Regions from separate parts of the Streptomyces sp. NPDC054863 genome, predicted to be linked through region 3. Evidence: riboswitches for the same ligand, from Rfam matches in the RefSeq annotation. Region 3 holds a riboswitch; each other region holds the start of a gene.
The links. A riboswitch is a leader RNA that binds a small molecule or an ion and turns the genes downstream of it on or off. The one in region 3 is predicted to bind cyclic di-AMP.
Positions count from the first base shown of each region.

Region 1: linked by a shared signal. The riboswitch ahead of ACWGIG_RS13145 (M23 family metallopeptidase) and the one ahead of ACWGIG_RS26340 (NlpC/P60 family protein) in region 3 are both predicted to bind cyclic di-AMP.
Region 2: linked by a shared signal. The riboswitch ahead of ACWGIG_RS08570 (transglycosylase family protein) and the one ahead of ACWGIG_RS26340 (NlpC/P60 family protein) in region 3 are both predicted to bind cyclic di-AMP.

Region 1 covers NZ_JBSGZD010000053.1:17,074-24,154, forward strand. The annotation lists gene ACWGIG_RS13135 (PrsW family intramembrane metalloprotease) at 1-294, shown strand, start outside; gene ACWGIG_RS13140 (aldo/keto reductase) at 428-1,378, opposite strand; gene ACWGIG_RS13145 (M23 family metallopeptidase) at 1,551-2,618, opposite strand; cyclic di-AMP (ydaO/yuaA leader) riboswitch at 2,915-3,048, opposite strand; gene ACWGIG_RS13150 (PP2C family protein-serine/threonine phosphatase) at 3,376-4,470, opposite strand; tRNA gene ACWGIG_RS13155 (tRNA-Met) at 4,842-4,915, opposite strand; gene ACWGIG_RS13160 (hypothetical protein) at 5,017-5,301, shown strand; gene ACWGIG_RS13165 (hypothetical protein) at 5,890-6,081, opposite strand; gene ACWGIG_RS13170 (LuxR C-terminal-related transcriptional regulator) at 6,222-7,081, shown strand, end outside.
Region 2 covers NZ_JBSGZD010000029.1:4,699-11,779, forward strand. The annotation lists gene ACWGIG_RS08550 (Ppx/GppA phosphatase family protein) at 1-917, opposite strand, end outside; gene ACWGIG_RS08555 (DUF501 domain-containing protein) at 914-1,504, opposite strand; gene ACWGIG_RS08560 (FtsB family cell division protein) at 1,569-2,054, opposite strand; gene eno (phosphopyruvate hydratase) at 2,191-3,477, opposite strand; gene ACWGIG_RS08570 (transglycosylase family protein) at 3,847-4,563, opposite strand; cyclic di-AMP (ydaO/yuaA leader) riboswitch at 4,566-4,763, opposite strand; gene ACWGIG_RS08575 (transglycosylase family protein) at 5,041-6,156, opposite strand; partial or broken gene ACWGIG_RS08580 (cytochrome P450) at 6,274-6,561, opposite strand; gene ACWGIG_RS08585 (recombinase family protein) at 6,609-7,081, opposite strand, start outside.
Region 3 covers NZ_JBSGZD010000181.1:1,393-8,473, forward strand. The annotation lists gene pcrA (DNA helicase PcrA) at 1-1,143, opposite strand, end outside; cyclic di-AMP (ydaO/yuaA leader) riboswitch at 1,369-1,537, shown strand; gene ACWGIG_RS26340 (NlpC/P60 family protein) at 1,545-2,819, shown strand; gene ACWGIG_RS26345 (hypothetical protein) at 2,899-3,252, opposite strand; gene ACWGIG_RS26350 (NlpC/P60 family protein) at 3,513-4,589, shown strand; gene ACWGIG_RS26355 (hypothetical protein) at 4,735-4,899, shown strand; gene ACWGIG_RS26360 (alpha/beta hydrolase) at 4,988-6,106, opposite strand; gene ACWGIG_RS26365 (LuxR C-terminal-related transcriptional regulator) at 6,235-6,948, opposite strand; gene ACWGIG_RS26370 (ATP-binding protein) at 6,945-7,081, opposite strand, start outside.

The DNA of each region.
Region 1 (7,081 bases), on a different contig from region 3:
TTCGCGGCCCGGACGCACGGCCCCGGAGCCGCCAAGGCCGTCGCGGAGTACGAGAAGTCCGCGACGGCACTGGCCTTCCTTCGGTACCGGGCGCGGCGCGGGGCCGCGACCCCGGAGCTGGCCGCCGAATTCACCGCCCGCGAGTCGGAGCTGCTGCACGAGCTGTGGCAGCGCAAGCGGATCGCGGGCCCGGCACTGGTGTACGCGGCCCAGGTCACCGGCCGAATACGGCTGCTCCCGCCGCCGTACCACCCGGCCTACGCGGCCACGTACAACCCGTACAAGAGCTACTGACGGCACCGGGGCCGCGAGCGCACCATGCGGGAAACGGCCGTCAGGCAGTGGCGGCCGTCAGGCAGTGGCGGCCGTCAGGCAGTGGCGGCCGTCAGGCAGTCACGCACAAGCGGCTGTCACGCACAAGCGACCGTCAGGCGGAAGCGGCCGTCAGCTTCGCCAGCTCGGCGTCGCTGAGCGTCAGGTCCGCCACCGCGAGCAGCGCCGACAGCTGCTCGACCGTACGGGCGCTGGCGATCGGTGCCACGACGGTCGGCCGGGCAGCCAGCCAGGCCAGGGCCACGGATCCGACCTCGGCGCCGTGCTCCGCGGCCACCTCGTCGAGTGCGGCGAGGACCTTGCGCCCCCGCTCGGTCTCCAGGTGCTTGGCCGCCCCCTCGGCGCGTGCGCTCTGTACCGCGCCGCCGTCCGCCCGGTACTTGCCGGTCAGGAAACCGGACGCGAGCGCGTAGTACGGCACGGCCGCGAGACCGGCCTGCGACGCGACGTCCTGGAGCTCGCCCTCGTAGGTGTCGCGGGAGACGAGGTTGTAGTGCGGCTGGAGCGCGGTGTACTTCGCGAAGCCCTCGCGCTCGGCGAAGTCCAGCGACTCCCGCAGCCGGGCGGCGGAGATGTTGGAGGCGGCCACGGCCCGCACCTTGCCGTCCCGCACCAGCTGGTCGAGCGCGGCGACGAACTCCTCGACGGGCACGGACGGGTCGTCGTAGTGCGTGTAGTAGAGGTCGATGTAGTCGGTGCCCAGCCGGCGCAGCGACTCCTCGGCGGCGGCCTTGATCGTGGTGGCGGAGAGCCCCTTGTACGAGGGGTGGGCGCCGACCTTCGTGGCGACGACGACCTCGTCCCGGTTGCCCCGGGCGGCCAGCCATTCGCCGAGGACGCGCTCGGACTCGCCGCCCTCGTTGCCCGGGGCCCAGGCGGAGTAGACGTCGGCGGTGTCGACGAAGTTGCCGCCGCCGGCGGTGTACGCGTCGAGGACGGCGAAGGACTGGTCGCGGTCGGCGGTCCAGCCGAAGACGTTGCCGCCGAGGGCGAGCGGGAAGACATCGAGGCCGGAAGAGCCCAGCGGGCGCAGGTGGGAGGTCATGAGGACTTCAACCACCCGGCCCGCCCGACCATTCCATGCACCGGCCATCGATTCCGACCGGATCACTCCGGTTCGGACAGGGCCCGAGCGGATCACTCCGGTTCGGACAGGGCCCGAGCGGATCGCACCGGTTCGGTCGGGGTCCGACCGGGTCGGACGGACCCCGGCCGGATCAGACCGTCAGGCCCTTGTCCCGCAGCCAGGCCGCCGGGTCGATGCCGTCGCCGCCCGGGGTGCGCACTTCGAGGTGCAGGTGCGCGCCGCTCACGTTCCCGGTGGCGCCCACGTTGCCGATGACCTGCCCGGTCGACACGTCACCGCCGACCTGGACACTCATCTGGGAGAGGTGGCAGTACCAGATCTCCGTGCCGTCGTTCAGCTCCAGCACGATCCGGTAGCCGTACGACCCGGACCAGCCCGCGGACTTTATGGTCCCGCCGTGCACGGCCTTGACCGGTGTGCCCGCCTGGGCGGCGAAGTCGAGGCCGGTGTGCTGCCCGGAGGACCACATCGAGCCGGACTGCCCGTAGGTCGCGGTGAGGGTGTACGAGGAGGTGGGCAGCGAGTAGCTGGCGGCCAGCTTGGCGAGCCGCTCGGCCTCCGCCTTGGCCGCTGCCTTCGCCTCGGCCGCCGCCTTCGCCTTGGCCTCTGCCTCGCGCTTCGCCTGCTCGACCTTCTCCGCCTTGGCGTCGGCCTCGTCGCGCTGCTTCTTGGCCTCGGCGGCGGCGTCCTTGACGGCCTGCTCGCGCGCGGCCTCCCGGACGGCCTCGTCGGCGACGGAGCGCTGCTGCTCGGCCTGGTGGAGGATCCGCGCCCGCAGGCTCTCGCCCGCACCGGTCTGCTGCCCGGCGGCTGCGGGAGTGGCGGAGGCGGCGGCCGGAACGGAGGCGACCACCACGCCCGTACCGGAGTCGGAGCCCGCATCGGAGTCGGAGCCCGACACCAGCGCGCCCACGCCCGGCAGCGACTCGGCGGCCGGCAGCGAGTCCGCGAGCGAGGCGAGGGAGTCGGAGAGCTGGTCCGGCAGCGAGATCGAGACGGCCGGCTTCTCCTGGGCGGTGGCGATCCCGCCGGCGCCGACGGCGGCGATGACGCCGACTCCCAGCACCGTGGAGCTACGGGCCAGGGAGCCGCGCTGCTTGGCGACGCGGTGCTTGCCGCGCACCGGAACGAGGGACTCCTCGGTGGGGTTCCACTCCTCGGCCGAGGCGGCGGGGCCACCGAAGGCGCTGCCGTAGATGCCGTCGGAGGGGCGGCCGTCGGAGAGGGCGTCGGAAAGGCTGTCGGAGGAACCCCCGAAGGAGTTGCCTGAGGATCCGTCGAACTCCGCGAATCCCTGGAAGCCGCCCTGAGGCTGCTGAGACTGCTGGCGCTGCTGCGGAATCTCGGGCGCGAGGCCGACGAGCGTGTCGCCCCGGCCGTCCGTCCGGCCGCCCGTCGGGCCCTCCGTGTCGTTGGGGACTCCGTACGCCACGTATGAAAAAGCGGGGGCCGGTGTTTCGGGGGCAGGCCTGTTGGACGCCACGGGGGCGCGCTCCTTTCCTTCCTTCTCGCCTACCGGGTTAGCTGACGGGTTCGGAGCAGGAAGGTCTCCTACGGGCCAGGTTCGGCCCGATTCACCCCAATTGGTGGTTCCCCGGTTTCCTCACGGAATTCGGCGCACGCGCACGGCGCCGTCTCTGACGACGACTGGGACGACCGCACTGCGTTATCGAACGTTAATAGACACACAAGTGGAATTCCAAGCTGTTCCAGGTGATCGTTAACGCTGTGCGGGGGGCCATGGCCAAGGCATACGGGCACATATGACCGCGAATCAGGACGACGCAGCGGCCTCCCGAAGCACATGCGCCCCACCCCCGCAAACCCTCCACAACTGATAGATCGTCAATTGTTATGCGGAGGGCTCCCCTTCGAACACACCCCGTGACCGACCGGCCGCACACACCCCGCGCACGCACTGCTCCCGCCGCGCACACGCACCGCACCCGCCCCGCTCACGGCCGCTTCACGATCTCCACGGTCCGCCGCCGCTCCGGCTGCCCCACCCCCGGCCGCCCCACCGCGAGCAGCGCCATGTCGTCGGTCTGCTTCCCGCCCGTATGCACCCTTACGTCACTGGTCAGCGCGTCCAGCACGTCCTCGGGACCGGGGTAGAGCGAGCGCCGCAGCCGCACCGCCGGGTCGTAGAAGACCCCGGCGCCGTCCCGCGCCTCGGAGAGACCGTCCGTGTAGAACACCAGCGTCGAACCCGCGGGGTACCCGAACTCCCGCGCCCGGTCGGGCCAGTCCCCCAGGTCCCCCATCCCCAGCGGCAGCGCGAACTCCTCGGGCGCCAGCACGTCCAGCTCGCCGTCCGCGTACAGCAGCAGCGGCTCGGGATGCCCCCGGTTCACCAGTCGTACGACGCCCTCGCCGCGCGGGATCTCGGCGAGCACCGCAGTCGTGAAGCCCTCCAGCGCGTCCAGCCCGTCCCGCCGGCGGCCCTCGCGCGCCAGCGCCCGCTCCAGCCGCTGCGCGACGCCCTCCAGGCAGCTCTCGGTCTCGGCCGCCTCCCGGAACGCACCCACCACCACCGCGACCGCCTCGACGGCCTCAAGTCCCTTGCCCCGTACGTCACCCACGACGAGCCGCACCCCGTACGGAGTGTCCTGCACGGCAAACAGGTCGCCCCCGATGAACGCGTCCGCCTCCGCCGCCTCGTACCGCGCGGCGATCTCAAGACCGCCGATCCGGTCCGGCGGGATCGGCACGACGGCCCGCTGCGCCGCCTCGGCGATGACCCGTACCGACGCGAGCTGCCTGCCACTCCTGCGTACGACCCGGTTGATCAGGATCGCGAGCACGGACACCGTCAGCACGGTCACCAGCTCGGTCACGCCCACCACGCTCTTCAGGGTGTCGTCGGCGATCCTCAGCCCCACCACGGCCAGCGCGGCGGCACACGCGGTCAGCCCGGTGGTGACCAGCGAGAAGAACGGTGCGGCGATCAGCGGAGCGGCTGCGAACAGCGGCGAGCCCGTGAAGTCGGACGGCGTCAGCGCGTCGAAGAAGAGCCCGCCCGCGATCATCAGCGCGGGCAGCATCCGCACGAACCGCCGCGTCTTCTTGCCGCCCCCGCCGTCCCCGGCCCCCGACCCGTTCCCCGGCCTGCCCCCGGAACCGCTCCCGGACCCGGTCCTGGCCCCTGCCCGGACCCCTTCCCTGGCCCCTGCCCCTGTGTCTGTCCCGGCCCCGTCGCTTCCGCGTCCGTACCCCGCCACCGTCAGTTCTCCTGCCCAGGTCCGCACCGGGTGCGGACGGTACCGCTCCCCACCCAGGCTGGCCGGAGCCGCGCCGTACGGCGAATCGGCATCCGCCATGTGGGGGACGGCCCGGGCGCAACTCCGTACATACGCGGACAAACGCCTGAGGCCCGGAACTCTTTCGAGTTCCGGGCCTCAGGACTTCACTACTTCTTCAGTAGCGGGGACAGGATTTGAACCTGCGACCTCTGGGTTATGAGCCCAGCGAGCTACCGAGCTGCTCCACCCCGCGTCGGTAAACACCACCTTACGCCATCCGGGCGGCCCCTCCGACCACTCGCGCACACACCGCCCCGCCACCCCCTGAACGCCCCCGCGTTCTCCCGCACCCTGGTGCTCAACGTCCTCCTGGAGGCGGAGCAGAAGGCGGCAGAGGCCCACGGCGGAGGGCCCTGCGACCCTGCCGGGCCCTTCGAGGGCACCGTCGGCGCCATCGGCGAGTTCCTGAGCGTGGACCCGTCCGTGGCCAGCCACATGGTGTCCGACTGGACCGAATCCGACCGCCCGCAGTTCGCCCGCCTCGTACTCCGCTACGTCGAGGCCCAGGACTCCCTGCGCCACCACGACCCGGTCCGGGGCACCCCACTCCGAAACGACGGAACGCCCCGACCGGCATAAACCGATCGAGGCGCTCCTCCGCAGGTCAGAGACGTGAGCCTCTCACTTCGTCCTGTAGGCCATGTCGGACTCGAACCGACAACCAACGGATTAAAAGTCCCGACAAAGACGTGCCGGAGGATGACGCCGTATGACACGCTCTGTCATACACACAGGTCAACAGCAGTCCTCGTAACGCCTTATGACGGCTCGTGTCGTTCCGTACTTCAGCGTCCGAGCACGCACGGAGCACGCACGGAGCGCGCGCCCATGAAGGGTGACTGCGCAGCAGCAAGAACGACGGAGGGGCCGAGCATCACGTGATGCTCGGCCCCTCTCTCGTCTACTGCTGCCGCTTCCCCTGCTCGGACTTTGGGTTCCGCCGACACGCCTCACCCTGGCTCTGTGGTGACAGTCCGTTAAGAACGAGTTCTAGGGCTCGCGCCCCGGCGGGGGTGATGTGCCGAGAGTCAATCGCGATGCGGGATTCGTCAGCGCCTCGATACGCGAGTGCTGGTACTCCCTCGTCGAGCCGGACCCGTTGGACGTGGAACACGTGCGTACCCCCCTGGTACCGCGCGACAGTGCCGCGCGTCCGCTGCTCCCTGGTCAGTCCCACCGGGAGTCATTGACCGCCGACGACGGCTCGACGCTGGGGGTCTCGACGGGGGCCGGCTCGGTCGCGGCGTCCGCCACGACGACGGGGGCCTGCTCGTTGATCTGGAGTGCTGCGGCACCGGTCAGTGCGGCGACTGCAAGGAGCGCGGCCGAGGCGGCCCGTGCAAGGGACGTGATGCTCATGGTTCTCCGTTCCGGTTACACCCCACTCGAACATGCGTGCGTTTGAGTGGCTTCTGTCCTACCGTGGACCCTCCGGCGAACGTGATCAAGGCATTACGCAGTGCTTCTTTACGAACGTCCTAAGTAAGAAGGGGTGGACCATGACCGACCCGGCGGCGATACCCCCTCCCCCTAACCGCTTGCGACTGTCACCCGCAGCCCTCGCGCTCTACCAGCGGATAGACCGAGGCGAAGACATCGACACCGTGGCGGACGCCGTCCCCCTCGCCGAGCTCGTCGAGATGGGCGTCGCGCTTCCGCATCCTCGGATGCCGGAACGCCCCACCCTTCTCTCTCTGCACCAGGCCGAGCGACAGATGCGTGCCAAGGCCGAGCAGAGGCTGCGCGCCGCCGTCGACCACATGGCAGAGATTCCGGGCTTCCTGGCCGAGCTGGAAGTGCAGGCCCACCGCAGCAACAGCAGCGTCACTTGGCTGGACGGCGTCGCACGTGTCAACGAGGTGATCAACTCGCTCGGCTTCCAGTGCGAGGAAGTCCTCGCCGCACAGCCGAATGTGCAACGGAAGACTCACGAGGTCTTGATCGCCGACTCAGACATCGCACTTCTGAAGCGCGGCGGCGTCATGAAGACCCTGTACCCGGCAAGCGCGAGGCACGAGGCGCGGCAACAGGACTGGGTCGAGTCGATGGTGCCGCTCGGCGCGCAGGTACGGACCCTGTCGAGTCCCTACCTTCGGTACATCGTGGCCGATCGTCGAGACGTGATCGTCCCGGACCATGCCGGGGGGCGTGAATCCAGTGTCGGCGCCTACCACATCAACGACCGCGTCACGGGGGCCTTCGTCGCAGACTGGTTCGCGCTCGACTGGGCTCGCGCACAGCCATGGTTGGCGAGCGGCGAAACGCCGTGCAGTGCCGCGCAGACGACGCAGACTCAGCGCGCGATTCTGCGGCTTCTGTGCGAAGGGCTGGACCAGGACGCGATCGGCAGACGCTTGGG
Region 2 (7,081 bases), on a different contig from region 3:
ACGGACCACCCGATGCCGTCCAGAATGTCGTGTTCCGAGACCACGACCTCGGAGGCTCCCGCGCGCTCCATGAGGGCGAGCAGGATGAGCGATCCGGCGACGATGACGTCCACCCGGCCCGGGTGCATGGCGGGGATGGCCGCCTTCTCGTCGTGGGTGGCACCGATCAGCATCCCGGTGACCTCCTTGACGCGCTCGTACGGGATCCGGGCGTGGTGGATCGCCGACGGGTCGTACGCGTCGAGCCCCAGCGCGATCGCCGCGACGGTGGTGACGGACCCGGCGAGGCCGACGAGGGTGCGGGGGGAGCCGTCGGCCAGCGGCACCGTCCGCGCGGCCAGGTCGAGGGCGGCCCCGATGTCCTTGCGGATCGCGGCGACCTGCTCGGGGGTGGCCGGGCTGGACGGCTGGTGCCGCTCGGTCAGCCGTACGCAGCCGATGTCGACGGAGCGGGCGGCCCCGACCGTCCCGCGGCCCGTGACGAGCTCGGTGGAGCCGCCGCCGATGTCGGCGACCAGATACTCCCCGCCCTGGCCCGCCAGCTCCTTGGTGGCACCGGTGAAGGAGAACGCGGCCTCCTGGTCGCCGGAGATCACCTCGGGCTCGACGCCCAGGATGTCGAGGACGCCGGAGACGAACTCCTCGCGGTTCTCGGCGTCCCGGGAGGCGGAGGTGGCCACGAAACGGACCTTCTCCGCCCCGTGCGCCTTGATGATCTCCGCGTACTCGCGGCAGGCGGCGAAGGTGCGCTCCAGGGCCTCCGGGGCGAGCCGACCGGTGCGGTCCACGCCCTGGCCGAGCCGGACGATCGTCATGCGGCGGTCGAGGTCGACCAGCTCGCCCGTCGTAGGGTCGGCGTCGGCGACGAGCAGGCGGATGGAGTTCGTACCACAGTCGATGGCGGCGACCCGGGTCACTTGGCGGTCTCCTCGGTCTGGGCGGCGCCCTCGCCGGCTGCCTGGTCGGCGGCCTTGTCGGCGGCCTTGTCCAGGCACGGGGTGACGCAGGGTCCCTTGGCCCACCACTCGGGCAGCAGTGCGAGGGCCTCGTCGCCGAAGGGGTTCACACCGGGGCCCGCGACCAGGGAGTGGCCGACGAGGACGTGCAGGCACTTCACGCGGTCGGGCATCCCGCCGGCGCTGGGGAAGCCCACCAGCTCCTCGATCTCGTCGCGCCGCTTCAGGTAGTCCTCGTGCGCGGCCCGGTAGGTGTCCGCCAGCTCCTGGTCGGTGGAGAGCCGCGCCTGCATCTCCTTCATCAGGCCGGAGCCCTCCAGGGTGCCGATGGCGCCCGTGGCACGGGGGCAGGTCATGTAGTAGAGCGTGGGGAACGGCGTGCCGTCGTCCAGTCGCGGGGCCGTCTCGACCACGTCGGGGTTGCCGCAGGGGCAGCGGTGCGCGATCGCGCGCAGCCCGCGCGGCGGGCGGCCGAGCTGGAGCTTGAACGCCTCGATGTCCCGGTCGGTGGGCTCGGTGCGCGGCGTGGTCGGGGGCGGGGTGTGCATGCGTGCCTTCTGTCGGTCTGTTCCGTCTGTTTCGTACGGAGAGTGGTTCTTACGCAGAGCGGTTCTACGGTTCCCGGCGGTCGGCCTCGTCGACGCCGCCCCAGACGTGGGAGTACCAGGGCCGGTCGGCGGCCCCGCCCTCGCCCGGCCGCTCGGTGGCGCCGGACGCGTCCGGGTCGTACATGGTGAAGCCGGTCTCCCCCGGCTTCACGTAGTGCAGGTGCTCGCGGGACAGCCGCACGATGTACGCGTCGTCGCGGAGCCGGGCCTTGGCGTCGCGGAGCTGCTCGACGCGCCGCTCCGCCTCGTTCCTGGCCTGCTCCTGGTCGGCGATCTCGGTGCGCTGCGAGAAGTAGCTCCGTATCGGATACGCGAGGGCCACCACCAGCGTGCAGACCACCAGGACCAGCAGCGCCGCCCGGCCCGTGAGCCGGGAGCGGCGGGCCTGGCGGCGGGTCTGGGAGCGGTAGACGCGGGCGGCGGTCTGCTCGCCGAGCAGGCGCAGCCTGGTCGTGGTGGAGAACCGGTCGCGGTTGCCCTTCGCGGCCATCCGTTGTCCCTCCCCGTTACGCGCCGACGTCCCCGCACACGGTACGGGACCGGGTACGGGGACGTACGGAGGCTTAAACCTTCAGCGGGGTCTCAACCCCCTTGAAGGCCCAGCAGGCACAGCTTGCGCAGCAGGCTCAGCCCTTGAAGCGGGGGAACGCCGAGCGGCCCGCGTACACCGCGGCGTCGTCGAGGATCTCCTCGATGCGCAGCAGCTGGTTGTACTTGGCGACGCGGTCCGAGCGGGCCGGGGCGCCGGTCTTGATCTGGCCGCAGTTCACCGCGACCGCGAGGTCGGCGATGGTGACGTCCTCGGTCTCGCCGCTGCGGTGGCTCATCATGCACTTGAAGCCGTTGCGCTGGGCCAGCTCGACGGCGTCCAGCGTCTCGGTGAGCGAGCCGATCTGGTTGACCTTGACGAGCAGGGCGTTCGCGGAGTTCTCCTCGATGCCGCGGGCCAGGCGCTCCGGGTTGGTGACGAAGAGGTCGTCGCCGACGATCTGGACCTTGGAGCCCAGCTTGCCGGTGAGAACCGCCCAGCCCGCCCAGTCGTCCTCGTACAGCGGGTCCTCGATGGAGACCATCGGGTACGCGGAGACGAGCTCCTCGTAGTACTCGGTCATCTCGGCGGCCGAGCGGGACTTGCCCTCGAACTCGTACTTGCCGTCCTTGTAGAACTCGGAGGCGGCGACGTCGAGCGCGAGCGCGATCTGCTCGCCGGGGATGTAACCGGCCTGCGTGATGGCCTCGACGATGAGGTCGAGCGCGGCGCGGTTGGACTCCAGGTTCGGGGCGAAGCCGCCCTCGTCGCCCAGGCCGGTGGACAGGCCCTTGGTCTTCAGCACCTTCTTGAGGGTGTGGTAGACCTCGGCGCCCCAGCGAAGGGCCTCGGAGAAGGACTCCGCGCCGATCGGGGCGATCATGAACTCCTGGATGTCGACGTTGGAGTCGGCGTGCGACCCACCGTTGAGGATGTTCATCATCGGGACGGGCAGCAGGTGCGCGTTCGGGCCACCGAGGTAGCGGAACAGCGGCAGGTCGCTCGCCTCGGAGGCCGCGTGGGCCACCGCGAGGGAGACGCCCAGGATGGCGTTGGCGCCGAGGGAGCCCTTGTTCTCGGTGGCGTCGAGGTCGAACATCGCCTGGTCGATCAGGCGCTGCTCGGTCGCGTCGTAGCCGACGAGCTCCGGGCCGATCTGCTCGATGACGGCGAGGACTGCCTTCTCGACACCCTTGCCCATGTAGCGGTTGGGGTCACCGTCGCGAAGCTCGATGGCTTCGAAGGCGCCGGTGGAGGCGCCGGACGGGACAGCAGCACGACCGGTGCTGCCGTCGTCGAGGCCGACCTCGACCTCGACCGTGGGATTGCCTCGGGAGTCCAGGATTTCCCGGGCTACGACGACGTCGATGGACGGCACGAGCATCTCCTTATGGGATGTGACGCTGAGGAAGCAGGGTGCAGGGTCGCTTTCGGCCTTGCGACATGAGCCTAACCGGATCGCGGACGACAGCCAGCCGATCGACCGCCCGCTGGGACGAAAAGATGCCCGAATGCCTGTATTACGGGACGAAGGACATAAGGGTCGTCGCCATGTGTTACGGATCCGTTCACTCAGCGTGCCTACGGGCCCTGCACATATGAGGGGACGCGGACACAAAAGGGCCCCGGCCCGGCGCGTACAGGGGGAAGTCGCGCCCGGCCGGGGACCAGGAGTGCGGAGCGGACGGGGGTGGGCCGTCCGCTCCACGGGGCGGGGACCGGGCGGGGGTGGGCCGCCGAAGTCCCCGCGGGGTCAGCTCAGGTGGAGCTGCTGACCCGGGAAGATGAGGTCGGCGTCGGAGACGACTTCCTCATTCAGGTCCATGATGTGCTGCCAGCCGCCCTTGACGCCCTTCGCCTCGGCGATCTTCGAGAGGGTGTCGCCGGACTTGACCTCGTACTCGCCGTCACCCTTCTTGATCGGGCCGCCGGCCTTCGACTCGACCTTGGGGACCGAGCGGGTCTCGGAGCGCTGCTCCTGCTTCGGGGCCTTGCGGGACTCGGAGCGGGAGGCCGGGGCCTCGGAGCGCTGCTCCTTCTTCGGGGCGGACTTCTGTGCGCCCGAGCCGGTGCTGACGCCCGGGTCGACACCGTCGTTACTGAGGTTGCCGGCGCCCGCGCAGGCCCAGGCGCCGGGGCCCTGGATCTTGAGGAGCTGCTCGGCCACGGCGATCTGCTGGCCCTTGGAGGCCTGGTCGGCGCGCGGCGCGTACTTGGTGCCGCCGGCGGCGGCCCAGGAGGAGTTGGTGAACTGCAGGCCGCCGTAGTAGCCGTTGCCCGTGTTGATGGACCAGTTGCCGCCGGACTCGCACTGGGCGACCGCGTCCCAGGTGTCGACGGAGGCGGCGGAGGCCGTGGAGGCCCCCATCAGCGGAGCGGCGACCGCGACACCGGTGACACCCGCGAGGGTGGCGACCCGGGTGGCCTTGGACGGACGACGGTGCTTGCCCTTGCCGTTGAACAGCGACATGAAAATCCCCTCACCGACGCCTTCGAGGTGAGCTGTCGGGTTCGGGCTGTGAGTTCGCCCGGCCCTCGGTCGGGTCCGCACCGTGTCGGCTGCGTTCCGTCTCGAAGGCTTCACCCCAAGCCGTTCCCGTCACGTCTCTCAACGTCCGGTCCCGGCACTTACCTTGGGTCCCCCGCTCCTGCCTACGGCGCTTTACGCGACGACTGCTCCCGGGGCCCGCCGGCAGGATTCGGCGTGACGGGCTCCGGTGCTCACCGGTGGCGAGCGAGGACGACCGTAATCACAGGTGTCCCCGATGTTCAAAGAGGCACATCGGGGACATTCGGCCCCTACTTGCCCTCCCTGCACGGCCGTTTACGCAGGTCAGAGGGGGCACGGCAGGACCTTCCCGCAGGGACGCGCCAGTTGGGGCAGAGAGACTCATGTCTCACTTGCGCAGAACCGGACATAAGACCCTGAAGTACCCGTGTTCTGGGCCTAGTTTTCGCTCAGGTCGAGGCTCTGGCCTGGCTTGATGAGGTCCGGATCGCCGCCCACGGCCTTGCGGTTGGCCTCGTAGAGCGCGGGCCAGCCGCCGGGCACGTGCGCCTCGTCGGCGATGTGCCAGAGGTTGTCGCCGGGCCGCACGGTGTAGTTGCCCGGCTCGGGTGCGGTCCCGTCCGCCCCCTTGTCGCCGCCGCGGGAGGCATGACCGCCCGCCTCGCGCCCGTCGGCCTTCTCCGGGGCGGACGAATCGTCCTGTCCGGGAAGGGAGTTCTCGGGAGCGGGCTCGCCGCGGTGCTTGCCCTGACTGCCAGCCGCGGGGTCGGGAGTGCCCGGTGTGGCGGGCGTGGTGGGTGTGGCCGGGGACTCGGCGCCGGGGGTCTGCGCACCGGGCGTGGTGGTGCCGGGGAACGGCTGCCCGGCGTCCGGGGCGGCCGGAGTGTCCGGGCCGGTGCTGGGCTCGATGCTGGAGCCGGGAAGCGGCTCGGCGGGCTGCTCGCCGCCGGGGGTGGCGGGCGTGGCCGGAGTGGTGGGCGTCGCGGGAGGGGTGGGTGTCGCGGGGTCCGTCGGCGCACCCTTTTCCGTACCCGCGTCCGGGGTGCCCTCGTGCTGGGGCTCCGTGCCGGGGGTGTCCGGCTTCACGGAGCCCGCCGGGGGCTTGGGCGTAGCGCCGGTGTCCGTACCGGGGTCGGCGGCGTCGACGCCGCCGGAAGCGGAACCGGAACCGGAGCCACCACCCGGGGCGAGCCCGGAGACGACGGCGCAGCTCGGCCAGGCCTGCGGGCCCTCGGCGGCGAACACCTTCTCGGCGACCTTGATCTGCTGTCCACGGCTGGCGAGGTCGGGGCGCGCGGCGTACGCGGTGCCGCCGTACTGCTCCCACTTCTCCTGCGAGAACTGCAGGCCGCCGTAGTAGCCGTTGCTCAGGTCGGCACTCCACATGCCGCCGCTCTCGCACTCGGCGACGCGGTCCCAGGTGTTCGCCTCGACCGCACTGGCACTGGTCGCGCCCAGGAGCGGAATCGCGAGTGCGGAGCCGGTCACCCCTGCCGCGACGATGAGAGCGGGTGCCTGACGCGGGCGGCGGTGCTTACCGTTCCCGGAGCGCATGCGGTTGCCTTTCAGCTGACGGTGACCCGGCTTCTGGCCGTAACTGCCGGGTCGCCCGTGAACGTAGCCGCAGTCGAACACCCGTCACAAGTCGATGCAGTGCAGATCACGCGAAGGTCACATAGCTGACGCACCATCAGCTCCGGGTGTCCGTACGACTTCCCCGAACTCCACCGGGAGGGTGCGCAGTCCGCGCATGATGAGGCCCCCACGCCACCTCAAATCGGCAGGATCTTCCGCGAGTTGCAGGTCAGGGAGGCGGGTCAGCAGGGCCGCCAGAGCCGTCTGCGCTTCGAGGCGGGCGAGGGGGGCACCGAGGCAGTAGTGGATGCCGTGACCGTAGCCAAGATGCTGGTTGTCCCGACGGCTGAGATCGAGGGCGTCCGCATTCTGGAACCGGTCCGGCCGGTGGCGGCGCTGTGGGACCAGACGTCGCCCCCTTGCACTCCCACCTACCCGCGCTGCCCCTGAGCGACCGGGCCGGAACGAAGCTGAACGGTCACGGCGAGTCCAGGCAGCCGGGGGCGCTGGTACGCGGGAGTGCCCCGGGTCCCCGCCTCCAGCCTGCTCATCACTTCGGGCCACAGCCCCGCCCGCCACCACTTCAACTGACGGGTACGAATGGGGTCGACGACTCCCCAGGTGAGGGGCATGTCTCTCCACCCCATGCCGTGGCGAAGCCTGTGCAGCATGCCGCAGAACTGCTGACGGATGTCGTACTTGCCGGCGAAGTGCTTCTTTGACAGGTGCGGACGCAGCATGTCGACTACGGCCTGCCACTCGGCATCCGTCGGGTCCTGGGGGACCAGCGTTCCGGTCTCCCAGTGCCATTCGCTGACTTCGCACTTGGTCCCGGGCTTGAGCGGCCCCTCCCTCACACCGAGGAGCACCTCGATGTGGAACAGGTCAAAGAACTCCTTGCGCT
Region 3 (7,081 bases):
GGTCCAGAGGTTCTTCGCGCGGCGGTTCTCGTTGCGCTCGATGACGGCGTTGGCGGCGGTGAGGATCGTCTGGGTGGAGCGGTAGTTCTGCTCCAGGAGGATCGTCTTCGCGTCCGGGTAGTCCTCCTCGAACTGGAGGATGTTGCGGATCGTCGCGCCGCGGAAGGCGTAGATCGACTGGTCGGCGTCACCGACGACGCACAGCTCGCCGGGCGCGCGGTCCTCGCCGGACGGTCCGACCAGCTCCCGTACGAGCGTGTACTGGGCGTGGTTGGTGTCCTGGTACTCGTCGACCATGACGTGCCTGAAGCGCATCCGGTAGTGCTCGGCGACGTCGGGGAACGCCTGGAGCAGGTGCACCGTGGTCATGATGATGTCGTCGAAGTCCAGTGCGTTCGCCTCGCGGAGGCGGGACTGGTACAGCGCGTAGGCCTGGGCGAGGGTCTTCTCGAAGCCGTCGGCGGCCTGGCCCGCGAAGGCTTCCTCGTCTATCAGCTCGTTCTTGAGGTTGGAGACCTTGGCACTGAAGGACTTCGGCGGGAACTTCTTCGGGTCGATGTCGAGGTCGCGGCAGACCAGGGCCATCAGGCGCTTGGAGTCGGCGGCGTCGTAGATCGAGAAGGAGCTCGTGAAGCCGAGCTTCTTGGACTCGCGGCGCAGGATGCGGACGCACGCGCTGTGGAAGGTGGACACCCACATCGCGTGGGCGCGCGGGCCCACCAGCTCCTCGACGCGCTCCTTCATCTCGCCCGCGGCCTTGTTGGTGAAGGTGATCGCGAGGATCTGGCCGGGGTGCACCCCGCGGGCGGACAGCAGGTGCGCGATGCGGTGGGTGAGCACGCGGGTCTTGCCGGAACCGGCTCCGGCCACGATGAGCAGCGGCGATCCGGCGTGCACGACGGCGGCGCGCTGGTTGTCGTTCAGCCCGTCGAGGAGGGCCGCCGGGTCGACCACCGGGCGGGGGGCGCCGTCCCGGTAGTACCCGTCGCGGGGCGGCGGCGGACCGTCGAACGCACCCCCGAAGAGGTCATGCGGGACCTCCTCCGCGGGGGCACCGTCGTCGGTGTCCTCCGGGGGAGGCGGGGCCGCGTCGTCCTTGTGCTGGAGGTCGGCCAGGAAGCTGTCGTCAAAGAGGCTGCTCATCGCCTACCGAGTCTAGGCGGCCCCACTGACAGCAGGCCCCGGTTTCCGCCACCCCGGCCCGTGATCACCGTCCGCCACCACAGCCCGTGACCCTGTACTCACGCCCTTGCTAAGGTCACGAAAACGTATCGGGCATATCGAACATCAGGCTTCCCACCCGTCACGGGGATTGGCTACGGTGCTGCGCGAGCGGCCCGTACCCCCCTCGGCGAACCGCGCCGGAACGGTCCCCTCACGCCGAATTCGCGCCGCCCGCACGGTGGTTCGGAACCGGGGACCCACACGCATCACCGGGGTGAATCGGCCCGTACCCCCACGACCTGGGCCGTAGGGCACCTTCCGTCAGTCCGCCCGAACCCGACAGCTAACCCGGTAGGCGGTCCACGGAAGGAATGCCTGCTTTGGCATCGCATCGCAAGCCGCGTACCCGCGCCACGTCGCTGATACGTTCCACCGCTCCCGGGGTCGGCGTCACCGCCGCCGCCCTGGTCACCGTCGGTCTGGTCGCCCAGTCCGCACAGGCCGCACCCGCCTCTCCTGTCCCTCCCGCCGCTCCCAAGCCGTCGGTCGAAGAGGTGCAGCAGAAGGTCGACGACCTCTACCGGCAGGCCGGGGCGGCGACCCAGAAGTACAACGGGGCCAAGGAAGCCACCCGGCAGCAGAAGGAGAAGGTCGAGGGGCTCCTCGACGACGTCGCACAGCGCACCGACAAGCTCAACGAGGCCAGGCGCTCGCTCGGCACCTTCGCCGCCACCCAGTACCGCAGCGGATCGGTCGGTCCCACGGCCGCGCTGCTGCTGGCGCACGACCCGCAGTCGTACTTCGATTCGCGGCGGCTGATGGCGCGGGCCACCGATCAGCAGAGGAAGCTGGTCGCCGACTACACCGCGCAGCAGCAGTCCGCCGCGAAGCACCGGGCCGTGGCGACCCGCGGCCTGGAGCGGCTGACCACCTCGCAGGCCTCGCTGCGGGAGTCCAAGCAGGACGTGCAGGACAAGCTCGGGCAGGCACGCGGGCTGCTGTCGCGGCTGACCGCCGAGGAGAAGGCCGAGCTCGCGGAGCTGGAACGCAAGCGCGAGGCGGCGGCCAGGCACAAGGCGGACGAGCTGGCGCGGCAGCAGGCGGAGGCGGCGGCCGGGGAGAAGGAGCGGGAGAGGGAGAAGGAGAGGGAGAGGGAGCAGGAGAAGGAGGCCGGGCAGGGGGCCGGATCCGGGTCGGCCAGGGATCCGGGTACGGGTGCGGGGTCCGGCAGCGGCTCGGGGTCCGGCTCCGGTTCGGGTTCCGGTAGCGGCTCCGGCTCCGGCTCCGGCTCCGGAAGCTCGTACTCCACCAAGGCCGCGAAGGTGCTGGCCTTCGCCCGCGCGCAGATCGGCAAGCCGTACATCTGGGGCGCCACCGGCCCCTCCTCGTACGACTGCTCGGGACTGACCCAGGCCGCCTGGCGGGCCGCCGGGGTGAACCTGCCGCGGACCACCTGGGACCAGGTGAAGGTCGGCACACGGGTCGCGACGAAGGACCTCAAACCGGGTGACCTGGTGTTCTTCTACGACGACATCAGCCACGTCGGCATCTACAAGGGCGACGGAATGATGATCCACGCGCCGAAGCCGAACGCGAAGGTGCGCGAGGAGTCGATCTACTACATGCCGATCTACGGGAGCATCCGGCCGGCCTGACCGGCCCCGCCCCAGGAGCTCAGTCGGCCTGACCGGCCCCGCCCCGGAGCTCAGTCGGCCTGACCGGCCCCGCCGGAACTCAGGTCCACAGGACGGCGATGAAGATGTTGACGACCGTCAGCCCGCCGACCGCGCCGAACAGGGCCTTCTCCACCTTCTCGTCATCGCGCTTGACGTAGACGAGGCCCAGGATCACCACCAGGATCGCCAGCTTGATGCCGAGCTTGACGTTGTTGAGGGGGTGGTCCTGGGCCTGGTGGATGCCGACCAGGGCGATGCCGGTCACCAGCATGGTCAGCGCACCGTGCAGCATCGGGGGTGTGAAACGGGCGGTGCCCGCGCCCATCGCCTTCATCTGGGTCAGGAAGCCGCCGAGGAGCGAGGCGATGCCGATGATGTGCAGTCCTACGAAGACATTGATCGTGACGTCCATGGGGCGGAGCCTAGCCAGGCGTTAGCAGGGCGACGGCGGCAGGGCGGGCCATTCCGTCCCATCGGTCGCAGAGGGCGCGGAAGTGGTGATTCCGCATCCCTGTCGTCGATCATCCGCGACCAGTACTCGACCTCTTCCTGCCATTAGCGCTCATTCGAAGGCTGTGCCGTGACGTCCAGGTTTAGCGTCCCTCCCCAGACGGCCGACTCCCCTCCCCCTCACTCGGCCGGACGGACCAGTGGAAGGACGTGAACGCCCTCGTGGCAGCGCACCGGAAGCCCAAGCAGCGCTCACTCAGCACCGCTCGCAGTGCCCGTACCACCGCGGTCACCCTCGCACTGGCAGGGGCCGCGGGCGCCACCGCACTGGAGGGCACCGCGCAGGCGGAGCCGACGCTCACTCCGGCACAGATCAAGTCGAAGATCGACAAGCTGTACCACGACGCAGAGGCCGCCACCGAGGCGTACAACGGCGTGCAGGAGAAGGCCGAGCGGACGAAGAAGTCGCTCGGCCAGCTACGGGACGAGGCGGCACGCAAGACGGAGCAGCTCAACTCCGCACGCGGCTCGCTCGGCGCTCTGGCCGCGTCCCAGTACCGCACCGGGGGCATCGAGCCCGCGCTCCAGGTCGCGCTGACCTCGAACCCCGACCAGTACCTGGAGCGGGCCGCGATCGCCGGGCGGGCGAGCGACCGGCAGGCCGTCAAAGTGCTGGGCGCGCAGCGGCAGGTCGCCGAGATCGCCCGGCTGCGCGGCAGTGCCGGCCAGAGATTCTCCGAACTCGCCGAACAGCAGGGCGAGTTGAAGAAGCAGAAGGCGAAGATCCAGGAGAAGATCTCCGGCGCCGAGAAACTGCTCTCCCGGCTCACCGCCGACGACCGCGCCCGGTACGCGGCCCAGGACGGGCACGGCGAGGCGGGTGGCGGCGGCGACCGTGCCAGTCGCGGGAAGCGCACCGAGATGCCGCGCGGCAGCGTCCGGGCGCCCAACGCCCGTGCCTCGCAGGCCGTTTCGTTCGCCTACTCCGCTCTGGGAAAGCCCTATGTCTGGGGTGCCACGGGCCCCTCCTCCTTCGACTGCTCGGGCCTGACCCAGGCCGCCTGGCGCTCTGCCGGGGTGGCGCTCCCGCGCACCACCTACACACAGATCAACGCGGGAGAACGCGTCTCGCGTTCCCAACTCGCGCCGGGAGATCTGCTGTTCTTCTACTCCGGCATCACCCACGTCGGGCTGTACATCGGCGAAGGCAAGATGATCCACGCACCGCGGCCCGGAGCCCCGGTGCGGATCGCGCCGATCGACCAGATGCCGCTGACGGGGGCGACACGGCCGGCATGATGCCCACGCCTGACGCCCCTCGTAACGCCCCTCTGTAACGCCCCTCTGTGACGCCCCCTGTGATCGACAGGGTCGTCCGCTCTTCGCGGGGTAGCCGCCTCTATGAGGCCGTGGCCGCCACGGCCTCATAGAGGGAGGCACAGTCATGCCGGGCATCATCAACAGGATCAAGAGTTACGCACGCAGCCCGCAGGGCCGCCGCACCATCGCCCGGGGCCGCCGCGAGGCCTCGAACCCGCGCAGGCGCTCGCAGGCGAGGCAGCTCCTGAGCCGGCTCCGCGGCGGGCGCGGTCACGGCCGTCGCTACTGAGCACGGCCGTCGTTACGGAGCACGGCCGTCGCTCCTGTACGGCCGCCGCTCCTGAGTACCGAAGACGGCCGTCCCCGCCCGTCGGCGGCTACTTGCCCAGTTGGTCCGACAGCCACCGGAAGACCTCCGGCACCTGCTGCTTCCACACACTGGTGCCGTGGGGCCCGGTCAGCTTCACGACCCGCACCGTCGTCGGTGCCTTCGCCGCACCCTTCATGGCGGTCCCCGCCTCGAAGCCGTCGCCCGCCGCGCCCGATACGAACAGGGCGGTGCGCGGCGGCTTCCCCGCCTTGTTCGCCGCCTTCAGCATCATGTACGGGTTGTTGGCGCGCCGCAGTTCCGGGGTCGCGGCGGTGAGGGCGGCGGGCTCGCCGTTCGGGTCGTTGAAGCCGGAGAGGCTGACGCCCGCGCGGTAGCGGTCCGGGTGGGCGACGGCGAGCTTGGCTGCGCAGTGCGCGCCCGCCGAGTAGCCACCGACGGCCCAGTCCGAGGCCTTGTCCGAGGCGCGGAAGGTGTCAAAGACCATCTTCCGCACGTCGACGCTCAGCCAGCTGTCCGCGTTGACCTTGCCCGGGATGTTGGCGCAGCCGGTGTCGGTCTGGTCGCCGAGCAGGGTGGTGCGCGGTGAGACCAGGATGAAAGGCTTGACCTTGCCCTGCTTCATCAGCGGCCCCAGCTGCTTGTTCACCTCAAGGGTGCCGAACCAGGCCTTCGCGGACCCGGGGTAGCCGGGCAGCAGCTGGACCACCGGGAACTTCTTGTCCTTGTACGCCGGGTCGTCGTACTGCGGCGGCAGCCACACGTACACCTCGCCCTCGACCCCGGAGATCCGGCCCTTGAGCTCGGTGACCTGGACGCCCGGCCCCATCCTGGCGTCGTCGACCGGCTTGAACTTCGCGGCTTCCTTCGGCTGCTCGGACAGCTTCTGACCGCCTATGCCGTCGGGGCCGAGGTCCGTGGCCGTCCCGGCCCGGTCCGTCGTCCCGAGCAGGTCGTCCCAGGTGTCGTAGAGCCCGTTGGCGTTGTTCACCCCGACGAAGACCACGGTGATGGCGGTGACCTGTGCGAACACCAGCATCAACAGCCGTACGAAGCCACGCACGGCGGCGGGACCGCGCACCCGGCTCCACAGGGCCAGCGGCAGGACGACCGCGACCACGAGCAGGGCGATCGCGGTCACGAAGAAGGGGGTCCCGGTAAGACTCATCACGTGGGTACTAGATGGCCTGATCGCCACCGGGGTTGCCCGATTTCACGTGTCTGTCACCTGACTCACACCCCTGCCGCACCTGAACCCCCGGTAAAGCCGCAGGTCAGGGCAGCTTTGGGGCGGGGTCAGACCAGCCGTCGGGCAGTTGCCCAGCGGGTCAGCTCGTGCCGGTTGGACAGCTGGAGCTTGCGCAGCACCGCCGAGACGTGCGATTCGACCGTCTTCACGGAGATGAACAGCTGCTTCGCGATCTCCTTGTACGCGTAGCCGCGCGCGATCAGACGCAGCACCTCGCGCTCCCGCTGGGTGAGCCGGTCCATGTCCTCGTCGGCCGGGGGCGCGTCCGTCGACGCGAACGCGTCCAGGACGAACCCGGCCAGCCGCGGCGAGAACACCGCGTCCCCGTCCTGCACCCGAAACACCGAATTCACCAGGTCGGCGCCGGTGATCGTCTTGGTGACGTACCCGCGTGCACCGCCCCGGATGACGCCGATGACGTCCTCCGCCGCATCGGAGACCGACAGCGCCAGGAACCGCACCGGCTGCTCGGCGTCCGACATCAACGGTGCGCACCGGCGCAGCACTTCGACCCCGCCGCCGCCCGGCAGGTGCACGTCGAGGAGGACCACCTCGGGCCGGGTCGCAGTGATCACGGTGACGGCCTGGTCGACGTCGGCGGCCTCGCCGACCACCTCGACGCCGGTCGTCGCGGTCTGGCCGATCTCGGCCTGCACCCCGGTGCGGAACATCCGGTGGTCGTCCACCAGCACCACCCGTACGTGCCGCTCCTGTCCCTGCTCCGGCTGCCCCTGGCCCCCGTGTGCGCTCTGCTCGGTCATGCGTCCGCCGCCCTCTCCATCTCAAGCTCGACTTCCGTGCCCCCGTCGGGCGCGGAACGCAGCCGTGCCGTGCCTCCGTGGCGCTCCATCCGGCCGATGATCGATTCTCGTACGCCCATCCGGTCGCCCGGAA